Regions from separate parts of the Sphaerisporangium dianthi genome, predicted to be linked through region 1. Evidence: riboswitches for the same ligand, from Rfam matches in the RefSeq annotation. Region 1 holds a riboswitch; the other holds the start of a gene.

Region 1 (3,407 bases):
CAGGCCGTGCGGTACAGCCCTCTGAGTTCCCCGGGGATCTCCTCGATCTCCTGCACCGACCCGTCGGCGCGCTTGATCGCGTCCCTGACCTTCGCGGTCCACAGCCCGCGCTCCTGCAGATCACGCACCAGATAGCGGTTCACCTGCAGAAACTCACCCGAAAGGGTCTCGCGTTTGAACACGTTGGACACCTGCGGCTCGACGCACTCGTAGCAGCCGGCGATCGAGGCGATGGTCGCGGTGGGGGCGACGGCCAGCAGCAGCGAGTTGCGCAGGCCGGTCTCGGCGATGGTCGCGCGCAGCTCAGCCCACTCGCGCGGGTACGCCGGAGCGGCCTTGGGGAAGTGGTCCAGGTGCAGCACTCCCCCGGCGGCCCGCGTGTCGGCGTAGGACGGGTGCGCGCCGTGCTCGGCGGCGAGGGCGGCCGAGGCGCCGTACGCGGCCAGCGCCATCTCCTCGGCGGCGCGTGTGGACAGCGCCAGCGCCTCGGGCGAGTCGAACGGCAGCCGCGCCGCGAAGAACACGTCCGCCAGTCCCATCACGCCGAGGCCGATCGGCCGCCAGCGCTTGTTGGCGGCCTCCGCCTCGGGCGTCGGGTAGAAGCCGCGGTCGATGGACCTGTCCAGGAAGCGGACGGCCGTCGCCACCGTGGCCCGCAGCCGCGCCCAGTCGAGCTCGCCGTCCACCAGGTGCGCCGCCAGGTTGACCGAGCCGAGGTTGCACACGGCGGTCTCGGCGTCGCTGGTCACCTCCAGGATCTCGGTGCACAGGTTGGACAGGTGGATGACGTTCTCCGGCCGCGCCGTCTGGTTGGAGGCGCGGTTGGATGCGTCCTTGAACGTCATCCAGCCGTTGCCCGTCTGGGCGAGCGTGCGCATCATGCGGCCGTACAGCGTCCTGGCGGGCAGCCGCCTGACGTACCGGCCGGCGGCCTCGGCCGCCCGGTAGGCGCGGTCGAACTCCTCGCCCCACAGGTCGGTCAGCTCGGGGACCTCCTTGGGGTCGAACAGCGACCACGTCTCGTCGGCCTCGACGCGGCGCATGAACTCGTCAGGGACCCAGTTGGCCAGGTTCAGGTTGTGGGTGCGGCGGGCGTCCTCGCCGGTGTTGTCGCGCAGCTCCAGGAACTCCTCCACGTCGGCGTGCCACGTCTCCAGGTACACGCAGGCCGCGCCCTTGCGCCGGCCGCCCTGGTTGACCGCCGCGACGCTCGCGTCCAGCGTCCGCAGCCACGGCACGATGCCGTTGGAGTGGCCGTTGGTGCCCCGGATCAGCGAGCCGCGCGAGCGGACGCGGGTCCAGGAGACGCCGATGCCGCCCGCGTACTTCGACAGCCTCGCCACCTGGCCGTACCGCTCGTAGATGGCCTCCAGCTCGTCGCGCGGCGAGTCGAGCAGGAAGCAGGACGACAGCTGCGGGCGGCGCGCCCCGGAGTTGAACAGCGTCGGCGAGCTCGGCAGGTACGACAGCGTCGACATCAGCCGGTACAGCTCGCCCGCCTCGGCGACGCTCTCGGCGAGCCCGCACGCCACGCGCAGGAAGAAGTGCTGCGGCGCCTCCAGCACCCCCCGGGTGACCGGGTGGCGCAGCAGGTAGCGGTCGTAGACGGTGCGCAGCCCGAAGTACTCGAACCGGGCGTCCCCCTCGGGGTCGACGAGCGCGTCGAGCTCGGCGGCGTTGGCGCGCACGAACTCCGCGAGGGCGTCCTGCACCAGCCCTGCCTCGTGCGTGGCGGCGACCGACTCGGAGAACGACCGCACCCCGTGCGCGGCGGCCTCCTCGGCGACCTCCTCGGCCAGCAGGCGGGCCGCGACGCGGGAGTTGGCCGGATCGGCGATGACGCGCGCGGCCGCCTCCTCGATGGCCAGCCGCCTGTCCGCCGTCCGCCGTACGCCCCCGCCCTCCCGCTCGTCCCGCTCGCCCGGTTCCTCCGGCGAATGGGGCGATCGGGGCGGCGGCATGTCGCGTGTCACGGTCACGTGGTCTCTCCTCGTGCGCTCGAATCCCCCGTACGAGGGCACGCGTCGGAGCACGACCGGAGAGCAGCGATGTGCGGGCACGCCGGATGACCCCGTCACGCGGCCCACCCTCGAGGCCCTGGACGACTACAGCGTCACCGGCAGGTTTTCGGGCTCGCGGGCGCCTCACTCGTGCCTACCGGCCGTCGCTTCCCAGGCTGTGCGGCCCAGTGCTCACATGACGGCTTTCGTTCCCGCTCACCGCTGCGGGGCAGCCCCGGAATCGCACCGGGTTCCCTCTTGCCTCGCCCCGAAGGGCGAACCAGCGACGAGCAGGATCCTACATCTAGTGGCCCTGAGCGCAACCACCCCCACAAGTTGTGTAGCCCGACCCGTCCTGCTCACACGCGCAGGCCCAGTTCCCCTAGTGCGCGGCCCAGGCGAGCGGTCTCGACGCGGAGCCACTGCCGGAAGTCCTCCCCTTCCAGATACAGCGGCGTCCAGCCGTTGCGCGCGCACAGCTCCCTCCACCGCGGCGAGCCGGCGACGTCGTGGCACATGCCGATCAGCGCGGCCCGGTCGTCGTCGGGCAGGTCGCCGGGCCCGAGCAGCCCGCGCCAGTTCGCGCAGTACAGGTGCGTGTCGCACTCCAGCATCGTCGGCGCGTCCACCCCGGCGATGCGGTCGGGCGACGAGACGGCGAGCGCGCGCAGCCCGCCTGTGCGCAGGGCTTCACGCACGCCGTTGTGACCGGCGAGGACCACCGCCACCTCCCCGCCGGCGAGCGCGGCCGCGGCCTCCTGGGTGGTGGGGTAGGCGACGTACCGCAGCAGGCGCGGGTCCACGCCGAGGCTCTGCGCCAGCATGCCGAACAGCACGTGGTCCACCCCGCCCTCGGCCCGGCCGCCCAGCGTCAGCTTGGCCGGGTCGCGGCGCATCGTGTCCGCGAACGCGCCGAAGGACCTGAGCGGAGAGCCGGCCCGCACCACCAGCGCCTCCCACTCCCCGCAGAGCCGGGCCAGCGGCGTGGTGCCCGCGAAGGCGCCCGCCTGCCGCGCCGCCCGGACGGTGCCGACCAGTTCGGGCTCGGCCATCAGCACATGGCGCACGCGCCGCACGCGCCCGAACTCCGTCAGCGCGACGTAGGAGGGCCGGTTCACCAGGCGCAACTCACCGACGAGGGCCGCCCGTTCGGCGATGCCCTTGAGGGCCTGGGCCACGCGGCCGGCCTCACCGCCGGACGGGCCGGGCACCACGACCGGCAGCGTCACCGAGGCGAGCTTGCGCGAACCTGGGGGGTCGGAGCATCCCGCCGCCAGCGCCACGAGCCCGGCACCGAGCGCGAGCACCTGCCGACGACGCATACTTCACGCCCTTTCCCCCGATATACAACTAAATGCCCGCTTCACCTTCTCCCCACACCGGCCCTCCCGCCCCGCACGCCCCGCC
Region 2 (3,407 bases), on a different contig from region 1:
TCCAGGTTGCCGTGCTTGCCGACGTGCACCACGGCGTGCGCGCCGAACCCGTCCCGCAACCAGCGGTAGGCGGCCAGATAGTGGTGGCTCGGCGGCAGATCCGGATCGTGGTAGATCGCGATGGGGTTCTCGCCGAACCCGCGCGGCGGCTGCACCATCACCACGACATTGCCCGCGCGCAGCGCCGCCAGCACGATCTCCCCGTCCGGATCGTGGGAACGGTCGACGAACAACTCGCCGGGCGGCGGCCCCCAGTGCCGCTCGATCCGGGCGCGCAGGTCCTCGGGAAGGGTCCGGTACCAGGCGCCGTAGCGGGCGGCGGAGATCCGCACCGGGTTGCCCGCCAACTGCTCCTCGGTGAGCCAGTCCTGGTCCTGGCCGCCGGCGGCGATCAGCGCGTGGATGAGCGCGTCGCCGTCCAGCTCGGCCACTCCGGGGAACCCGCCCTCGCCGTCGGGCCCGATGTCGTACCCGCCCGCGCGAAGGGCCGCGAGGAGACGGACGACGCTGGCGGGCGTGTCGAGGCCGACCGCGTTGCCGACCCGCGCGTGCTTGGTCGGGTAGGCGGACAGCATGACCACGATCCGCCTGTCCCGCGGAGGGACGTGCCGCAGGACGGCGTGCCGCACGGCGATCCCGGCGACCCGGGCGGCGCGTTCGGGGTCGGCCACGTAGACGGTCAGCCCGTCCTGGTCGATCTCCTTGAACGAGAACGGCACGGTGATGATCCGCCCGTCGAACTCCGGGATCGCCACCTGCGACGCCGCGTCCAGCGGGGACAGGCCGTCGTCGCTCGCCTCCCACGCGTCCCGGCCGCCGGTCAGGCACAGCCCTTGCAGGATCGGCACGTCGAGCCGGGCCAGGGCGCCGACGTCCCACGCCTCGTCGTCGCCCCCGGCCGAGGCGGTCGCGGGGCGCGTCCCCCCGGCGGCGAGGACGGTGACGACCAGCGCGTCGGCCTGGCCGAGCACCTCGAGCAGCTCGGGCTCCGCGGTGCGGAGCGAGGCGCAGAAGACCGGCAGCGGACGCCCGCCGGCGTCCTCGATGGCGTCGCACAGGGCGTGCACGAACCCGGTGTTCCCCGCGACGTGGTGGGCCCGGTAGTACAACACCCCCACAACAGGCCGCCCCCCACCCCCGGACACCCCAAAGCGCCCATCCGCAGCCCCCTCCGGGCGGCTGCTCTCCGCGGACACCCCCGGAGAATCGCCCGCGGACACCACCGGGCCTTCATCCGCGGACTCCCCGGAGCGCTCGTTCGCGGACATCTCCGGGTGCTCGTCCGGGGCGCCGGCGTGGTCTTCGCCGGGGACCGCGGGGCGGTCCAGGACGCCCCAGCTCGGGGTGGGCTCCGGCGGGGCGAAGCCGTGGCCGGTGAGCAGCACGGTGTCGGACAGGAAGCGGTGCAGCTCGGCCAGGTTCGCCGGGCCGCCGTGCGCGAGATAGGCGTGGGCCTGAGCGCACACCCCTCCCGGGACGGTGGACAGCTCCATCAGCTCGGCGTCGGGCGCCTGCTCACCGCCGAGCACCACCACCGGGAGGGAACCGGACAGCAGCGCGTCCAGGCCCTCCTCCCAGACCCGCCGCCCGCCGAGCAGGCGGACGACGACGAGTTCCACGCCGTCCAGCAGGCCCGGCAGATCGTCGGGGGCCAGCCGGGCGGGGTTTCCCAGCCGGTACGGCAGGCCGCTCGCGCGGGCGCTGAGCAGGTCGGTGTCGGAGGTCGACAGCAGGAGCATGGGGAGATGGCGCACGGCACATCCTCACTCGGGGTCCGCGCCCCGCGTCGTGGGTCCACAACGACGGCCTGGAGTCTCCTGGCTTCCGGATCGACGCTCACCCCGGCCTTCCCGCCCATGCCGGGCAGTGGCCTTCGGTGGGGTTGACTCCCCGGTGACAGTGGCGGGACCGCGCCGGATTCACACCGGCTTCCTCCATGTGCCGTCACCGTCCATCAGATCACGTCGCCCGACTTATAGCGATAAGTCGGGTTAAGATCCTCAACGTGGCCAGTGCCGAGTTTTCCGGACGTCCCGAGCCTACCCACAACGGCAAAACCACCGCCGACGCTCACCCCACCCCCGCCTCCTTCACGCGATCTCGGCCGGACGCCTGTCCCGGCGCGCTCCAGACCCACGAGGCGGCGGACGGCGCCATCGCCCGGGTCAGGACGCCGGGCGGCAGGCTCACCGCCGGACGTCTGCGCGCCCTCGCCACCGCCGCCGCCTCCTACGGGTCCGGCGTGATCGAGCTGACCTCCCGCGCGAACGTGCAGGTGCGCGGGCTCACCGCCGAGACAGGACGTGCGTTCGCCGAGCGGATGGCCGCCATAGGGCTGCTGCCCTCGGCCACCCACGAACGCGTCCGCAACATCCTCGCCGGCCCCCTGTCCGGCGTCGACGGGCGTGGTCTCGCCGACGTCACCCCACTCGTCGACGAGCTGGACGACGCCGTGCTGGCCCGCCCCGCCCTGGCGGAACTGCCCGGCCGCTTCCTGTTCGCCCTGGACGACGGCCGCGGCGACATGGTCCCGCTCCGCGCGGACGTCACCCTCCTCCCAATTCCCGCGTCCGCCCCCGCCCCCGCACCTCCCGGAGACTCCCAGCAGCAGGACCCCGCACCCCCCGGAGACTCCCAGCGAAACCAGGCATCGGTGCGGAACTCCCAGCAGGACCGGGCAACGCCCCCGGACCTTCACCTGAAGCAGGGATCACCCGGTAACCCCCATTCAGCCCGGGAGTCCCCCGAGAACCACCGGCAGGACCGGACAGCGGTGGAAGTGGTGTTGCTGCTGGCGGGCGAGGACACGGGGCTGCGCCCCGGCCTCGCGGACGCCGTGCCGGCGATGGTCGCCGCCGCCGAGGCCTTCCTGGCCGAACGCGCCGCCCAGAAATCCGGCGCCTGGCGCATCACCGAACTCGACGACGGCCCCGCCAGGATCACCGCCCGCCTGGCCGCCAACGCACCCGCCCTCCGCGCACCCGCCTTCCGCGCACCGGCCACTCCGTCCCGCCTCGTCCCCTCACTCGGCCCCGGGGTCGTGGCCATGGCGGACGGGCGGGCGGCGCTCGTTGTGCTGCCTCCGCTGGGCCGACTGACCTCCGCCCAGGCGCACGCGGTGGCGGACGTGGCAGCGGCAGGAACCGGAGAGATCCGGCTGTCCCCCTGGCGGGGCATCGTCATCCCCGGCGTACCGGCGGCCGATGCCGGGGCGTGGATGTCCCGGCTGGCCGCCATGGGCCTCGGGACCGAACCCGGCTCCCCGTGGGCCGGGGTCACCGCCTGCGCCGGCCGCCCAGGCTGCGCGAAGTCCCTCGCCGATGTCCAGGCCGACGCCGCGTACGCCACCCTGCGCGCCGCCCACCACGCCGGCCCGACGCCCGCCGCCAAGGACGGGCCGCTTCCCG

What was found. A riboswitch is a leader RNA that binds a small molecule or an ion and turns the genes downstream of it on or off. The one in region 1 is predicted to bind cobalamin.
Region 2: another riboswitch for cobalamin. It lies ahead of cobN (cobaltochelatase subunit CobN); the one in region 1 lies ahead of ACFO60_RS35780 (ribonucleoside-diphosphate reductase subunit alpha).

Annotation. Positions count from the first base shown of each region.
Region 1 covers NZ_JBHSFP010000040.1:36,906-40,312, forward strand. The annotation lists gene ACFO60_RS35780 (ribonucleoside-diphosphate reductase subunit alpha) at 1-1,979, opposite strand, end outside; cobalamin riboswitch at 2,102-2,300, opposite strand; gene ACFO60_RS35785 (tripartite tricarboxylate transporter substrate-binding protein) at 2,360-3,322, opposite strand.
Region 2 covers NZ_JBHSFP010000024.1:126,484-129,890, forward strand. The annotation lists gene cobN (cobaltochelatase subunit CobN) at 1-1,739, opposite strand, end outside; cobalamin riboswitch at 1,788-1,961, opposite strand; gene ACFO60_RS28395 (precorrin-3B synthase) at 2,006-3,407, shown strand, end outside.